3 regions of the Clostridium oceanicum genome follow, and region 1 is predicted to be linked to each of the others. Evidence: riboswitches for the same ligand, from Rfam matches in the RefSeq annotation. Region 1 holds a riboswitch; each other region holds the start of a gene.
What was found. A riboswitch is a leader RNA that binds a small molecule or an ion and turns the genes downstream of it on or off. The one in region 1 is predicted to bind thiamine pyrophosphate.
Positions count from the first base shown of each region.

Region 2: it holds a riboswitch for thiamine pyrophosphate, as region 1 does, so the genes downstream of both, thiW (energy coupling factor transporter S component ThiW) here and purF (amidophosphoribosyltransferase) in region 1, are expected to answer to the same signal.
Region 3: it holds a riboswitch for thiamine pyrophosphate, as region 1 does, so the genes downstream of both, ABDZ71_RS00420 (thiamine phosphate synthase) here and purF (amidophosphoribosyltransferase) in region 1, are expected to answer to the same signal.

Region 1 covers NZ_BAAACG010000019.1:336,941-342,703, reverse strand. The annotation lists gene ABDZ71_RS18040 (ATP cone domain-containing protein) at 1-175, shown strand, start outside; gene ABDZ71_RS18035 (GntR family transcriptional regulator) at 306-680, shown strand; gene ABDZ71_RS18030 (ABC transporter ATP-binding protein) at 709-1,578, shown strand; gene ABDZ71_RS18025 (ABC-2 transporter permease) at 1,572-2,210, shown strand; gene ABDZ71_RS18020 (ABC-2 transporter permease) at 2,227-2,868, shown strand; gene ABDZ71_RS18015 (DUF503 domain-containing protein) at 2,966-3,247, shown strand; TPP riboswitch at 3,396-3,497, shown strand; gene purF (amidophosphoribosyltransferase) at 3,575-4,954, shown strand; gene thiC (phosphomethylpyrimidine synthase ThiC) at 5,014-5,763, shown strand, end outside.
Region 2 covers NZ_BAAACG010000010.1:582,714-588,476, reverse strand. The annotation lists gene ABDZ71_RS13110 (HD-GYP domain-containing protein) at 1-999, shown strand, start outside; TPP riboswitch at 1,215-1,318, shown strand; gene thiW (energy coupling factor transporter S component ThiW) at 1,626-2,195, shown strand; gene thiM (hydroxyethylthiazole kinase) at 2,173-2,970, shown strand; gene ABDZ71_RS13095 (NAD(P)-dependent oxidoreductase) at 3,080-3,979, opposite strand; gene ABDZ71_RS13090 (DeoR/GlpR family DNA-binding transcription regulator) at 4,021-4,791, opposite strand; gene ABDZ71_RS13085 (formate C-acetyltransferase) at 5,179-5,763, shown strand, end outside.
Region 3 covers NZ_BAAACG010000001.1:92,759-98,521, reverse strand. The annotation lists gene ABDZ71_RS00435 (thiazole synthase) at 1-321, opposite strand, end outside; gene thiF (sulfur carrier protein ThiS adenylyltransferase ThiF) at 470-1,276, opposite strand; gene thiS (sulfur carrier protein ThiS) at 1,280-1,474, opposite strand; gene ABDZ71_RS00420 (thiamine phosphate synthase) at 1,556-2,161, opposite strand; TPP riboswitch at 2,476-2,578, opposite strand; gene ABDZ71_RS00415 (aminotransferase class III-fold pyridoxal phosphate-dependent enzyme) at 2,695-3,747, opposite strand; gene ABDZ71_RS00410 (hypothetical protein) at 3,774-4,124, opposite strand; gene phnX (phosphonoacetaldehyde hydrolase) at 4,114-4,965, opposite strand; partial or broken gene phnW (2-aminoethylphosphonate--pyruvate transaminase) at 4,975-5,763, opposite strand, start outside.

The DNA.
Region 1 (5,763 bases):
AAGACCTATGAATTCTTCTGATATAGAGAATATATCTAAAACTATAAATAATTACATTTTAAATAATTATCCTGAAACTATAAATTCCTATGAAATAAAAGACATTATAGTAAATGAAATGAGAAACTATGGCTTTGGTCATCTTGCAAATTATTATGAAAATAATTTTATATAATATAAAGAGAGATGTCAGTTTTTTTTATTAAAAAATAAATATTTATAAGTTGACAAATTAATATATAGTGTATAGTGTATATATAGGAACTATACACTATATATTAATGTTTGAAGGAGACTAGCTATAGATGAAAATTTTGATATCTAATTCATCGCAACAGCCTATTTATGAGCAAATATCAAGCCAAATGAAGGCTTTAATAATAAAAGGAGAACTAAATCAAGGGGATGTGCTTCCTTCTATAAGAAAATTAGCAAAGGAGTTGCACATAAGTGTAATAACCACTAAAAGAGCCTATGAAGAACTAGAAAAAGAAGGTTTTTTGGAAACTGTTAAGGGAAAGGGTAGTTTTGTAGCTCCTCAAAATAAAGAACTATTGAAGGAAAAAAAGATGAAACTAATAGAGGAAAAATTAATGCTGGTAGTAGATGAAAGCAAAATGTTTGATATATCCTATGAAGAACTATGTGAAACATTAAAGATTCTTTATTACGAAGATTAGTTTCAAAAAATTTGAGGAGGATTAGTTGATGGGAAAAATTTTAGAAATTAAAAATTTAACTAAAAGATATAAAGATTTTTCTTTAGATAATATAAATTTAAGTTTAGATAAGGGATATATAATGGGATTTATAGGTCAAAATGGAGCGGGGAAAAGCACTACCATAAAACTTATTATGAATCTTATAAAAAAAGATTCTGGAAGCATAAAAATCTTTGGATTAGATAACCATAAACATGAAAAAAAAATAAAAGAAAGAATAGGCTTTGTATATGATACTAATCATTATTATGAAGATTTAAGTATAAGGAATATGAAAAAAATAATTTCACCTTTTTATAAAAATTGGGATGATAAAGCTTTTCTAAAATATATGAAAGATTTTGATTTAGATCCTAAAAAAAAGATAAAAAAACTTTCTAAAGGTATGAAAACAAAATTTTCATTAGCCTTAGCTTTATCACATAAAGCAGAATTTATAATAATGGATGAGCCTACAGCAGGATTAGATCCTGTTTTTAGAAGGGAAATATTAGAGATATTACAAGATTTAATTCAAGATGAGAATAAGAGTGTGTTTTTTTCTACGCATATAACTACAGATTTAGAAAAAATAGCAGATTATATAACTTTTTTAGATAAAGGGAGTATTATTTTTTCTAAATCTAAAGATGAAATATTAGAAAATTATGGAGTAGTAAAAGGTGGAATTGAGTTATTAAAGAATCCTATGACAAAATCTATTATAGGAATAAATAAAAATTCTTATGGATTTGAGGGCCTAACTTCAGATGTGGAAAATATAAGATATAAACTAGGAGAAGAAGTTATTTTAGAAAAGGCTACTTTAGAAGATATAATGTTTTATACCTCTAAGGAGATGAAAAGAAAGTGTTAAGTTTAATAAAGAAAGACATGATTATTACTAAATATTATATGAAACCAATAGTAGGGTATTTTTTAGTATTATTAATATTCACAGTTTTTAAAGGGAATAAAACAGATTTTTCTAATATCTATTATATTAATTTAACAGCAAGTATTTTTATGCCCTTAACATATGATTTTTATTATGGAGAGAAAGTAAAGGATGATTATATATTCAATTCTTTACCAGTTACAAAAAAAGAAATTGTTATTTCAAAATATATATCTGTGATAATACATACAGCAATATATGGTATCATTACATATATTTTATTTTATACAACTAATTTATTTACTTATGCTAAATTTAGTAAGGGATTAAGCTTATATTTTATTTTGGATTTACTGATGATAATTTTATTTTTTTATTCTATTGAAATTCCTATATATATAAAGTTTAAAAATAGAATTATTAGATTTATAATTTTTTTCTCTTATTTTATGTTTATAGATGTTGTAAAAGCTAATTTAAAAACTTATTTGATATATAGATTTTCTTTAGAAAAGTCTGTATATTTCATATTATTTTTTGCAGTAATATCTATCTTTTTATTATCTATTTTAATATCTATTAAAATATATGAAAATAAAGATATAGATTAAGGAGGATAAAAATTCTATGTTTAATTTACTTAAAAAAGATTTTATAATATCTAAAATATATATTATAATTTGTTTAGGTATCGGTATGGCTATAACTGGAAGTGTTATTTTGTTAAATCCTAATAAATATAGAGTATATATTTATGTAGTAGGATATACCAGCATAATGTACATATTTTTTTGTAATTTTATAGATTTTAGATATAAAGGAAATTTTATTATAAGAAGTTTACCTATAAATAAAGATGAGGTAGTTATATCAAAATATATACAAGTTCTTATAGTTGTTTTGATTACATATATACTAAATATAATCCTATGTGTAGCTTTGAAATTTTTATTTAATGTGGAAAATATAAGTATACTAGGAGGATTGATTAATTTTAGATATATTGCAATTTGTTTTTCTATATGTATGATTTTAATGGCGGTATATTATCCTATATGTTTTAAACTTAATACAAATAAATGTAGAGCTATTACTCAAATTTCATATATTATAATAGGTATTTCTCCTAATATATATATAGATAGGAGAGTTATTATAGAAAATTTTTTCAATAATAATTGGCTTCTATTTTTTATAATTAGTATTGTTTTTTTTATTGTATCTATAAAAATATCTATAAATTTATACAGAATTAAAGATTGTTATTAACATAGCTAATATTAGATTATAAGTAATTTTTCATTAAAGAGGGAATAATATTTTAAAAGCTATAAAAAGTTAATATATAAATTAAGGAGGACTCAAAATGATTATAGGATCAGGAAAAATTCATTTACATGCTAATTGGGTTCACTCTCTAAAAGAGAAAAGAATGATAGTTAAAAGTATTATAGCAAAAGTGAAAAATAAATTTAATGTTTCAGTAGCAGAAGTTGAAGATCAGGATTTACATCAGTCCATTGTTATAGGTGTAGTTTGTGTTAGTAATACTACTAAACAAGCTGATTCTATTATACAAAATGTAATGAATTATATAGAAGGAAACACAGAAGCATTAGTCTTAAATGTTGAAACTGAAATAATATAATTATTTATATAGATTCTAAATAATAGATTATAGTATAAAGGATAAAATATGAAAAAATTATGTATAAACCTTTACAGATGAATAAAAAAGGTCTATACTTTAGTTAGAAAATTAAATAGTTTAGGCATAGGAATATTTATATGAATATGCCTTAGTGCAGGGGTGCTAGTTAAAAGCTGAGAGGAAAAATTTCCGACCCTTTGAACCTGATGTAATTAAAATTGCCGTAGGGAGCATACGACCATGATATTAAATGTCATATATGATGATTGTTAAGAGCTTACCTTTTAGGTAAGCTCTATTTTATTTATATAAAAGGGGCATGGTATGTTAATTGACTATGAAAATGACAAATTTAAAGAAGAATGTGGGATATTTGGAATATGGAAAAACAAATATAGTAACTTAAGAGATATTTTTTATCCAGCATTAATGTCACTTCAACATAGAGGTGAAGATGGAGCAGGGGTATCGGTTATTACTGAAAAGGGAATAGAAACTGAAAAAAATTTAGGAGAAGTTTCAAATTTATTTAATAAAGAATTTATAGGGTCAACTGAATATACTTCAGGAATCGGACATGTTAGATATTCTACATATGGAGATAATTCTTTAAAAAATCTTCAACCTATGGATGGAAAAAATGATGGGCTTGATATAGCAATAGCCCACAATGGTAATTTAATAAATGTAAATTGCATAAAAGATAAATTAAAAACTAAAGGTATTAAATTTAATACAACCTCTGATTCTGAAATAATATTGAAGTTTTTAATATATGAAATAAAAAAAGGAAAAACTTTAATAGAGGCAGTATTAAAAATTTTAAATATGTTAAAAGGTGCTTTTTCAGTAGTAGTTTTAACTAAAGAAAAACTTATAGGTTTTAGAGACATTAAGGGAATAAGACCTCTTTGTATTGGGAAAATAGGAGAAGATTATGTTTTAACTTCAGAAAGTTGTGTTTTAGATTCTTTAGATGGACAAGTTCTTAGAGATGTTAATCCAGGAGAAATAGTATGTATAGATAATAGTGGAATAAATTCTATAAATAAATTTAAATATAAAACCCCACATACTTGTGCATTAGAATATATATATTTTTCAAAAGAAGATAGTATTATAGACAAAAATAGTGTTTATGATTTTAGAATAAATAGTGGAAAGCTTTTGTATAAAGAATGTCCAGCTAATGGTGACATAGTAATTGGAATGCCAAGTTCAGGACTTCTTGCAGCTATAGGATTTTCAAAAGCTTCTAAAATTCCTTATGAAATAGGAATTATAAAAAATCCTTATGCAGGAAGAAATTTTATTAAATCTAATAAAGAGAAAAGAAATAAAAATATAAATTTTAAGCTTAGTGTAATAAAAGAGTGTGTTAAAAATAAAAGAGTAATTATTGTTGATGATTCTATTGTAAGAGGTACTAGTAGCAAAAGAATAGTAGAAAAATTAAGAGTAGCAGGAGCTTTAGAAGTACACTTTAGAGTAGCATCTCCTATAGTTAAATCTAATTGTAATTTAGGAATAGATATAAAAACTTCAAAAGAATTATTATCATTTAACAAAAGCTTGGAAAAAATGAAAGAGTTTATTGGAGCAGATAGTTTAGGATTTTTAAGTTTAAAAGCTATGAGTAAATGCTTGAGATTAAATATTCCAATGTGTACAGGGTGTTTTAATGGATATTATGGTGATAAATAATTTTTTAAAATAAAAAGGTTACCTATATTGGTGATTTATAAAAGAAAGGGTGTAATAAAATGAATTATACAACTCAAATGGATGCTGCAAGAAAAGGCATAATTACTAAAGAAATTGAAACAGTAGCTAAAAAGGAAAATATGGACGTAAATGAACTTATGAAATTAGTTTCACAAGGAAAAGTTGCAATACCTGCAAATAAGAATCATAAATCTTTAGATGCAGAAGGAGTTGGACAAGGTCTTAAAACTAAAATAAATGTTAACTTAGGTATATCAAAGGACTGTAATGATATAGATATGGAACTTAAGAAAGTAAAAAAAGCAGTAGAAATGAAAGCAGAAGCTATAATGGATTTAAGCTGTTTTGGAAAAACACAAGAATTTAGAAAAAAAGTTGTTGATATATCAAAAGCAATGATAGGAACAGTACCAGTTTATGATGCAGTAGGTTTTTATGATAAAGAGTTAAAAGATATAACTTCTGATGAGTTTTTAAAAGTAGTTGAAAAGCATGCAAAAGATGGTGTAGATTTTATGACTATCCATGCAGGTATAAATAAAGAGACAGCAGATACATTTAAAAGAAATAGAAGAACTACAAATATTGTTTCAAGAGGAGGAGCTTTATTATTTGCTTGGATGCAATTAAATAATAAAGAAAATCCATTTTATGAAAGATTTGATGATCTTTTAGATATATGCGAAAAATATGATGTAACTATAAGTCTTGGAGATGCTTGTCGCCCTGGATGTATAAAAGATTCTACAGATGCAAGCCAGATAAAAGAGTTAATAACTTTAGGAGAA
Region 2 (5,763 bases), on a different contig from region 1:
GAGAAAAATGGAATAAAGTTATTAGGGAAAAATGTTATTTTAACTAGTAATTATATTGAAAAGATTAAAAAAATGGACTTAGATATGAAAATAGAGGTATATGACGATAGTGAATTAGAAGAGCAAATTCAATCTGTTATAAAAAAATCTGAAGAAAAATTTAGTAGAAAAAAAGAAATATTGTTACAAGTTCATAAAAATCTTAAAAACATATATGAAAAGCTTGATTCAAATTCAAAAATAAGTATATTAGAATTTAAAAATATTCAAGAATATGTTTTGGAAGAGATGAAAGATTATAGTATTATTCTTAAAAGTATTATGGATTATAGAAAAGAAGATGAATGTTTATATAAACATTGTGTAAATGTAGGAATATTAAGCTACATGTTAGGAAAATGGTTAGGCTTTTCTAAAGAACAATTATTATATTTAAGTTATACTGGATTTCTCCATGACATAGGTAAAATAAAAATAGATAAGGAAGTTTTAAATAAAAGAAGAATATTAACAGATGATGAGTTTAGTGAAGTTAAAACTCATGCAGTTGTTGGATATGAAATAGCAAAAAATATACATAATATAGATGAATCGATTTTGATGGGAATACTTATGCATCATGAAAGATGTGATGGAACAGGATATCCTTTAAAAATTAAAGGTGAAAAAATCCATGATTTTGCTAAAATAGTTGCTATTGCAGATGAATTTGATACCATGACATCAAGTTTAGTTTATAAAAAAACAAGGACTTCTTTTGAAGCACTTAAAATAATAAAAAATCAAAGTGTAAACAAATTAGATTATAAGTATGTAAATAAATTTATTGAAGGAATTATTAATTGTTATATAGGAGAAAAAGTTAAGCTAAGTAATGGTAAAATTGCAAAAATAATAAAAATTGATATAGACAATATAGATAGGCCTTTATTAACAATAGGTTCTGACTTTATTGATTTAAAGACTACAAAGAATATAAATATAACAGATGTAGTATAAAGTATTATGCTATTTTAACCTTATATTTAGATTATTTAAAAGGAATTTGTTAAATTTTTAAAACTAACCAATTAAATATATTTAGTTTAAATTAATTTTAATAGTATGATAAATTAACTCATGCAAGTTATATTATAAGTTGAAAATAAATTAATATAGTATTAGGAAATTCAGCATTTAAGGAAATATTGTATAAAAATTTTTTATATGGTATAATTTTTTAAAAGGGGAGCTTTATTTAAGGCTGAGAGGAAGTTTATGCTTCGACCCATAACTTGATTCGGATAATGCCGGCGTAAGGAAATAATATATTTATACTAGCAGCTTATAAAGTTTTAGAGTATATATAGGATACGCATTATTCCGTGTATCCTATTTTTTATGCTTTAAAACTTTATATATTAAAAACTAAAGGGGAGCGCCTTGAGTTTTTATGGCAAAACACAATTAAATAGCGAGGGAACTTGTGTTTCAAGGTGAGAGGAAGCTTTTGAGCTTCGACCGTCTGATATGATATTTCATATAGGAAATTGCTATTTTATTGTACTAAAACTATATCTTATTAATGGTATTTATTTCCTATGTGATTTGTAGAATTTTAAATATTATTAAGGAGGTATTTTTTTATGAGGCAAAATTCAAATTTATTAAAAAAACTTATGTTAGCAATGCTTGTGGCTATGGGAGTTATAATTTCTCCAATACTTAGAGTAGAAGGGCTATGTCCTATGGCGCATCTTATAAACATTGTATGTTCAGTTATCCTTGGACCTTGGTATTCATTGCTTTGTGCTACATTAATTGGTGTTATAAGAATGTTTTTTATGGGAATTCCACCACTTGCACTAACAGGAGCGGTTTTTGGAGCATTTTTATCTGGAGTTTTGTATAGAGCATCTAAAGGAAAGATAATTTTTGCTGTTATAGGTGAAGTTATAGGAACTGGTATAATAGGATCTATAGTTTCATACCCTGTTATGGCTATATTAATGGGAAGAACTGGACTTACATGGATGTTTTACGTTCCTTCATTTATTATGGCTACCCTTATAGGGGGAACAATTGCATTTATTTTTCTAGGTTCTTTAAGTAGAATAGGTATGCTTCAAAAAATTCAAAAGAGTTTGGGGGCAAAAATTTATGATAGACCAAAAAACAATAATAAGCAAATTATTGGAAATAAAAGAGAGTGTTAAATCTAAAAAACCATTAATACATTGTATAACTAATCCTATATCAATAAATGATTGTGCAAATATAGTTCTTTCAGTTGGGGGGAAACCGATTATGGCCCAGCATCCTTTAGAAGTTTCAGAAATTACTTCTAAATCTAGTGGGCTTGGAGTTAATCTTGGAAATATAACAGATACTAGAATGGAATCTATGCTTATTTCTGGGAAAATAGCTTATGAAAACAATATTCCACAAGTAATTGATCTTGTAGGTGTTGGATGCAGTACACTTAGACTTCAATATGCAAAAAAGTATATTTTAAAGTGTCATCCAACTGTTATAAAAGGAAATATGTCCGAAATAAAAGCAATATGTGGGATAAAAAATGATTCAAAAGGAATTGATGTTGGAGAAAAAGATATTGTAACAGAGGAAAATTTTGATGAGAATATAGAAATGATAAAGAAATTTTCTATAGAAACAGGAGCTGTTATTGCAGTAACAGGAGTAGTAGATATAATAACAGATGGAACTTATACATATTTAATAAAAAATGGCTGTGAAATGCTTTCAATGATAACAGGGACAGGTTGTATGCTTACATCCCTTATAGCTACTTATATTTCTTCATTAGATATATTACAAGGTACAGTTTTAGCTGTAGCTCTTATGGGTATATGTGGTGAACTTTCAAAGAATGCTAAAGGTACTGGAAGTTTTAGATGTGATCTTTTAGATAATATGTTTAATATTTCTGATGATATAATAATGGAAAAAATAAAATTTAGATTAAGATAATTTTTAAATATAGTTACAGAATAATAGTTTACCATTAATGTATGATGGTAAACTATTTTTATAGGAAAATATATATTTAATTGGTTTTAGTAAGGCATTTATTAAAAGTTTAATCTGAAATTGACTTAATAACATTTTCTAAATTGTAAATAACCTTATGAGCTAATCTTTCTCGTGCATTTTTAGTAAAACCAGAAACAGTATTACTTATTATTACATTAGGATAATCTTTATATTTAGTTCTAAATTCTTCTGTTGTTGAACTTATATCAAATAATGCAAAGTTACCTTTACATTTTATCCATTTGTCAAAAGCTCTAAGTTCAAAAGAGGGTGACAGACCTGTATTTACAAGTATTTTACCATTTCCAAATTCTGAAAATTCTTTATCACCAATAACAACAGTATTACGTGGTAAATGAGTTGTTATAACATCACAAGTTTTTAAAAGGACATCTATTGAAAGATATTTATAATCAACATCATTTCTTTTATTTCTATTGTGGTAGTATATATTCATAGAGAAAAAATTACCAGCATCTGCTATCATTTTTCCTAAAGTTCCTAATCCAATTATACCAAGATTTATACCGCTTAATTCTATTTGTTCTTCTTTAAACTGAACATTACCAAGTCCTTTAAATAATCTTATAAGTTCGCTATAAAAGTATTCAACTACTCCATCATCTCCGTAATGTTTTACGCCTTTTACAATAATTCCTTGTTTTTTTGCTTGTATAATATCAACATTTGAAGATTTTTCATCATATAAACTACAACACATTCCAATGTATTTTAGTGTAGGAAGATTTTTTATTATATTTGCTGTTATAGGAGTATTCCATGATACTAACAATACATCAGCATTCTTAGCTCTTTTAATAATTTCAGCTTCTGATTTTGGGAAATCATTATAAATTTCTAAGGTATTACATAATGATTTAAGTTTTTCATGGACAAATTCATCTATTCCTGTATAGTCTATAGATACTATTTTTTTAAATTTCATATTTTCTCCTTTTATAATTATTTTTTTAAATATTATATTAACTATAGTATTTTAGTATTAGTTTCTTTTAATACTTCAAGAATGCTTTCATCTGGAGTATTTTCAGTAATTATTGTATTTATATTAAAGAGATTGGCAAAATTATAAACACCATCAAAGTAGAATTTTTTATTTTCCATAACTAAGTACACATGGTTACCTATATTTATAATAGATTTTTTTGTATTTCCATCTTCAACATCAAAAGTTGTAATGCTTTTATCGAAAATATTAACACCACAGCTTCCTATAAAAGCTTTATTTACTCTATATTTTAAAATATTTTCAATAGTCATTGAACCAGTAAATCCATCTAATTCATTGCTAAAAGTTCCCCCAGTACATACTACCTTTATATTATTATTTATAGAGAAAGTTTTTACAATGTCTATCATATTGGTTATTACGGTAATTTTTTTATTGCTTTTTGCTAGCATATCAGCAAGAAGTATGTTAGTTGTAGAGATATCAAGAAAAATTGTTTCATTTTCATTTATAAGATTAAAGGCTTTTTGGGCTATTATTTTTTTTGATTCAACATTTATATTAATTCTATTTTCTATTTTTTCATTATGAGCTGATTCACGGATAGGAACAGCACCACCATATGTTCTTTTTATAAGATTTTGATTTTCAAGATTCTTTAAATCTTTTCTAATACAATCTTCTGTTACTTTAAATTTAGAACTTAAGTCTTTTACTACAACTTTACCTTCTTTGTTTAAAATATTTAATATTGTATCTAATCGTTCTTGTGCAAACAAAAATATCACCACCTCTATAGTTATATATATAATTATTAGTTTAACTTATTTTCATAGTTAAATATCTTAAAGACTATAAAAGTTTAAACAAACACATATTTTTAAGGTTTATAATTTTTAAATTATTTTAATAGGAAGGTTATCTACAATAAGATTTAATTTAATATTTAGCCTTTTGTATAAAATAAAAAACCTAAAAACCTAATTAATTATTAAATTTAAAACTTAAATATAAAATAAGAATTAATTTAAATTTTAGTACAGTATAAATATATCATAAATTTAAAGAAAGTTTAATTGTTTTTTATTGAATTTTTATTAAAATTAGTTTAAAATAAGATTAAACAATAAAAAGTAATAAAAAATAATAATTAATAATATTGTGGGGGATTATAAATGATAACCAAAAGGGTAAAAAAATTAAAAGAACAATTATTCGAAAATAAAAGAGAAATATCCTTAGAAAGAGCCCTACTTTATACTGAAAGTTATAAAAAAACAGAAAATGAAGCTACAATTATAAGAAGGGCAAAAGCCACAAGTAATATTTTAGAAAATGTAAATATATCTATTAGACCAGGAGAAATTATAGCAGGAAATAGAACAATAAAACCAAGAAGTGGAATAGTATCACCAGAAATGGACCCTTATTGGATATATAATGAGTTAGATACTATAGAAAATAGAGATCAAGATCAATTTTTTATATCAGAAAAAGATAAAAAAATATATAGAGAAAACCTTTATTCTTATTGGAAAGATAGATCTATGAAAGATTTTATTAATAATAAAATTAGTAGAGAAGTAAGAGAATGTGTTTCAAAAGATATATTTAAGTTAAATCAAACAGATAAAGGTCAAGGCCATATTATAATGAATTTTCAGCTAGTATTAGAAAATGGTCTAGATAAAATAATAAATACAGTTAATGATAGATTAGAAAAAAATAAAGAAAATGATTATTATAAAGCAGCCTTAATA
Region 3 (5,763 bases), on a different contig from region 1:
AAGTAAATATTTATTGTCCTCTATAACTTCAATTTTAATCCAATCTCCACATCCACTAGCTTTAGCTAATTTAGCAATTCTAACCGCCTCTTCAGCATTTCTAGCACCAGAAGTGTTAGGAAGGAGTATTCTATCTTTAGGTATATATTCTAAAACATTTTCTTCTTTAGATGTTATATCTACTCTTCTTAGAGCCATAGTTATAACCTGTGATTCTGATTTTTCTATAACCTCTGTTAACATTTTTTTATCTGGAAATTTTCCTGTACCAATAAATAATCTATTTTTAAGTTCTACTCCACCAATTTTAAAAATATCCATATAATCACCCTGTATAATGAATAATATGTAGTAAGTTCACTATACTTTTCCTTTCTTATTTTTTTATTTATGCCTCAAAAATTTATATATAATTTTAATTTAAATATTATATACATCTGTTAGTTAAATATAACAACTTAATTTTTATTTATGTTTCCTTTTGCCCCATTATTAACCTTAAAACCATATTAGCTTGATGATTAGCTGTAATAGAAACTCTTGGAGCCATAAGGCCTGACCCCTCTTTTGCTTCATTTACTTCATCACCAATTAAATAAAATCTATCATTTATTTTTTTAGTTTTTATAGTATTGCTAGAAAAATAACCTGCCATTCCAGATGCAGCAACTATTACTTTATCCTTTGTTTTTGTTAGAATTTCACTAACTAAAGAAGCCTTACATTTTGGACTATCAAAAGCTTCCACTATAATATCTACATTTTTAAATATATCTAATACATTATCTTCTGTTATATACTTATCTTTTATTTCTACTTTTACAAAAGGATTAATCTCTGAAATCATTTCTTTCATGGCTTCTGTTTTTTTCATTCCTAAATGCTTTATTAAATATTGTTGTCTATTTAGATTACTTGGTTCAACTACATCAAAATCTACTAAAACAAGTTTTCCTATACCGATTCTTGAAAGAGATACTGCAACATTTGATCCTAGCCCTCCAAGTCCTGCAATACCAACAGCCTCTTTTTTCAGCTTGTCATAAACTTTTGGAGTATGCCTAGAAACTAAAAGATGCTCAAGTTCTTCTTTACTTGGAATCTCACCTTTTTTTATTAAAACTACTTTATCATTTTCTTTTAAAACCTCATCTTTTTCTATGGGAAACCCATTTAAAATAACTACATCAGCATCTTTTTTAAATCTATTTTTTATATCAAAAATACTACTATTTTCTTTTACATAAAAACTTTTTTCATTTATAGATACTCTCATAGATTAACCACCACCTACAAAGCTTATTATTTCAATCTTATCTTCTTTATTAAGTAAAATATCACTATAGTTTTCTTTTGATATTATATTAAGATTAACTTCTACAACAACCTTGTCCATATTTAAATCTAATTTATCAAGAAGATTTTCAACAGTAATTCCTTCTTTGTAATCTATATTTTTACCATTAACTATCATATACCCTTCTCCTTTCTCTAAAAATTCAATATATTATGAATATTCAGTCTAGTTTCATTGCTAAGATAGTGTTATTTTTAACTATCTTACTTTTATTAAATTATTCTTTAATTTTTGAGCTGATTTAAAAGGATTTTCATCTGCCATAATATATGACATTACAGCTATTCCATCTGCTCCTTTTAAAATCACATCTTCTAAATTTTCATCATTTATACCACCTAACCCTATTAATGGTATAAATGTATTTTCTCTTATACTTTTTATAAAGTCTAACCCTCTAGGTTTTAATCCCTTTTTACAATCTGTCTTATATATGTGACTTGCAAGAAGATAACTTGCTCCATTTTTCTCTGCTAGTACTGCTTCTTCTAAACTATGAACTGAAACTCCAATCAAACCATTAAACTCAATATTTTTATTTATAAAGTTTTCAAAATTAGTATGAAAACCGTCTGCATTTATTTCTTTAGCCACATCAATATTTGAATTAATTATTATTTTCTTATTACTACCTTCAGTTTTATTTTTATTATCTATAACTTGTCTTAATTTATATGCTATAGGATACAGCTCATCAAATGATAAATCTTTTTCTCTTAATATAACAGTATCTACTCCTCCATCTATAGCTTTTCTTATAACAGTTTGTATATCACCTTCTTTTATAAGTTTTCTATTAGTTATAAGATATAATTCTTTACCTTCAGCATTTTCTACTGTTATTACCCCCTCTAAACATAAATCTTTAATTTTAAGTTTATTGTTTTTATTTACATAATACTAAAATATATTAATGATTTTTGATATATTAAATAATAAAAAGCTAAAACATGTATATCTATAAAATTTTTTACTTTGCTAAAAATTCTTATTTATTTTCAAAAATTTATACTAAAAAATATTAACCCATTAATAATCAAATAAATAATTTTATAGGCATATAAATAAAGAGCTCACCTAAAGGCAAGCTCTATTTATAACCAAATATAAAATTTACTTTAATTATAATAATGCTTTCCTACGCTAATATTAATTATTTCAGGTTCAAAGGATTCCGATAAAATCGATCTCAGCCATAACAAGGCACTCCTAGCAACTTTTTACTATATTTAATTTTATATTTATTTTAACTCTAAAAATTTTATTTGTAAATACTTTATATTAAATAATTACTTATGATTATTATTTTAGATATAATCTATATTAAATTCTAAAATTTATTTAAGTGTCTTTATTGCTTCATCAATCAAATTAAAAGCAAATAACAATTCTTCTTCTTCTACAATAAGAGGAGGGTGAAAAATAAGACAATTACCAGATCCTATTTTAAATGACAATCCTTTATTTAGACAATAATATAATATTTTTTCAGCAATACTATTATCTTTTTCTTTTGAAATTCTATCTTTTACAAATTCAAATGCAATCAAAAGTCCCTGTACTCTAAAATCCCCAATACATTCATGCTTATCATAAAGATTAGATAAACACCTCTTTGCAAACTCTGATTTCTTTTTACATTCAAAAACAAGTTTATTTTCATCAATATAATCTATGGTAGCACATATTGCTGCACAACCTAATGCTGGTTTTTCATGAGTATAATGACCTAATGATATATCCTCTGCTAAATCATATTTAGATTTTGTAAGTACTGCAGCTTGAGGAATAACTCCTCCCCCAAGACCTTTACCAAGTACAAGTATATCTGGTTCTACATTAAAGTTTTGGTGAACATAAAACTCTCCACTTCTTCCAATTGCTGTTGGTATTTCATCAAAAATCAAAAGTATTTTATTTTCATCACAAACTTTTCTTAATTTTTCAAAATAGCTCTTAGGGGGAACATGAATATCCGTTGCTCTGACTGGCTCAAGCAGTATAGCACCTATATCTCCTTCATTTTTAATTATATATTCTATATAGTTTATACAAAAGTCAGAAACTATTTCTTTTGATTCACTCTTTATAAAATTTCTGTATCCGTTATAGGGTATAGCTTTTATGCACCCCGGAATTAACGGTCCCATGTCTTTTTTAAAAACATATTCTCCTCCTACAGATATAGAATCAAGTCCCGCTCCATGGAAAGACTCCCACATAGATATAACTTTATGCCTACCAGTAACTTTTCTTGCTATTTTAAGTGCTATTCCGATTGCCACACTTCCAGATGGAATAAACAATACTTTATAATCTTTAGATATTGTTTTATCAATAAGAGCTTTTGCAGCCTTTACAGCTATATTAGATGTATATCTTCTTGGTATAAATGGTAATTCTTCTATTTGATTTTTTATAGCTTGTACAACTTTTTATTTTTATATCCTATTTGATGAACACTATTACCATGAAAATCAAGATACTCTTTGCCATCTAAATCTTTTATATAGCAATCTTTAGCATCCACAATAACATTCATACATGGAGTTGACATAGACTGCTTTATATAATTTTTTTCATCTTCTAATAATATTTTTTTAGTATTATGATTTAGATTTTTGTTCCAATTAACTCTATTTAAACTTAAATTTATATCCCCTTCTCTATTAAGAGAATTATTAGTTATTTCTTCTATACATTGATCTTTCTCATTACTTCTATTTTCTTTAATATTAAATAATTGTTTTTTATAATTATTCTCCATATAACTCAGCCTTACAACCTGGTTTTATGTTTTCTGATATAAGTTTATTAATATGATCTATCAAATCAGGAAGTTCTTTCATTGATTTTATAGTAAAATCTGCTCCTGCATCTAAAAAAGCTTCTCTAGTTTCATTTATAACTTTACTTTTTTGATTTTCTGAAAGTCTATTAAATTCTTCTAAACTAAAACCCATTTCAGAGCTACCAATTACAACTCCAACAGACCAAGCTCCTGAACTTACCCCTTCTTTTATATCAGATTTTGTATCTCCCACTTTTATTACTTTAGAAGGGGTTGAAAATTTTAAAGCCTCCATGTTTTTATATATCATATATGGATATGGTCTACCATAAGACTCTGTAGAATCTGGTGTCACATAAAAATCAGGCTCATATCCTTTTTCTTTAGCTCCTTTTAAAACTATTTCTATCATATCATCAGTATATCCAGTTGTTGAACCAATTTTCAAATTCCTTTTTCTTAACTCATTAACAGTATCTACAACCTCTGGAATAGGTGTTACATAATCTGAAAGACTTTCTATAAGTTTAGGTTTAAAATTTGAATACAGCTCATCTATATCTTTTTCTTTAAAATCTCTATTAAATTTTTCTTTCCATTGCTTTCTTATTGAATCCATTTCAAGCATTGCTTTTATATGGTCTCTTTTAAGCATTCCCATAGGTTTTCTAGCTTCTCTTATAGTTACACTTATACCCTTTTCTTTAAAAATATCAATAAATACATTTACTGGTGCAAAGCATCCAAAGTCAACAGTAGTTCCTGCCCAATCAAATATTACTCCCTCAATGTTGTTTTTTACAATTTTCTCCTTCATATTGTTCTCCTTTATATACGTTTTTACTATACCACATAAATTTTCTATATCTTCTTTATATATTTCACCAATATTACCCACTCTAAAAGTATCTACCTCAGTAAGTTTACCAGGATATATAACAAAACCTCTTTCTTTTATATATTCATAAAAATCTTTAAAATTAAAATCCTTATTTGGCATAAGAAAAGTAGTTATTACAGGAGATTGAACTTCTTTATCTATATAAGAATCTATTCCCATTTCTTTAAATTTTTTTATAAGAATATCATTATTTTCTTTATATCTTTTATATCTAGCTTCAATTCCACCTTCTTTAATAAGTTCATCAATGGCCTTTGAAAAAGCTGCTACTACATGTGTTGGAGAAGTAAACCTCCACTTTCCAGAATCTTTCTCCATAACTTGCCACTGCTGATACAAATCTAAACATAAACTTTTTGAATTACCATTACATTTTGATAGTTTTTTAATATTTGCTATAACAAAACTAAATCCTGGAACTCCTTGAATACACTTATTTGAGCTACTAACCAAATAGTCTATTTCTAAATCTTGCATTTTTATTGGTATTCCTCCAAAACTGCTCATAGCATCAACTATTAAAGTTTTATCATACTTTTTTGAAAGTTTTGCTACCTTCTCAATTGGATTTAATATTCCCGTTGTAGTTTCTAAATGAACAATTATTATATGTGTTATTTTTTTATCTTCTTCTAATATATTTTTTATTTCACTTAAATCAGGTAATTTATCACACTCTGTACTATAAACTACATAGCTAATTCCTATATATTT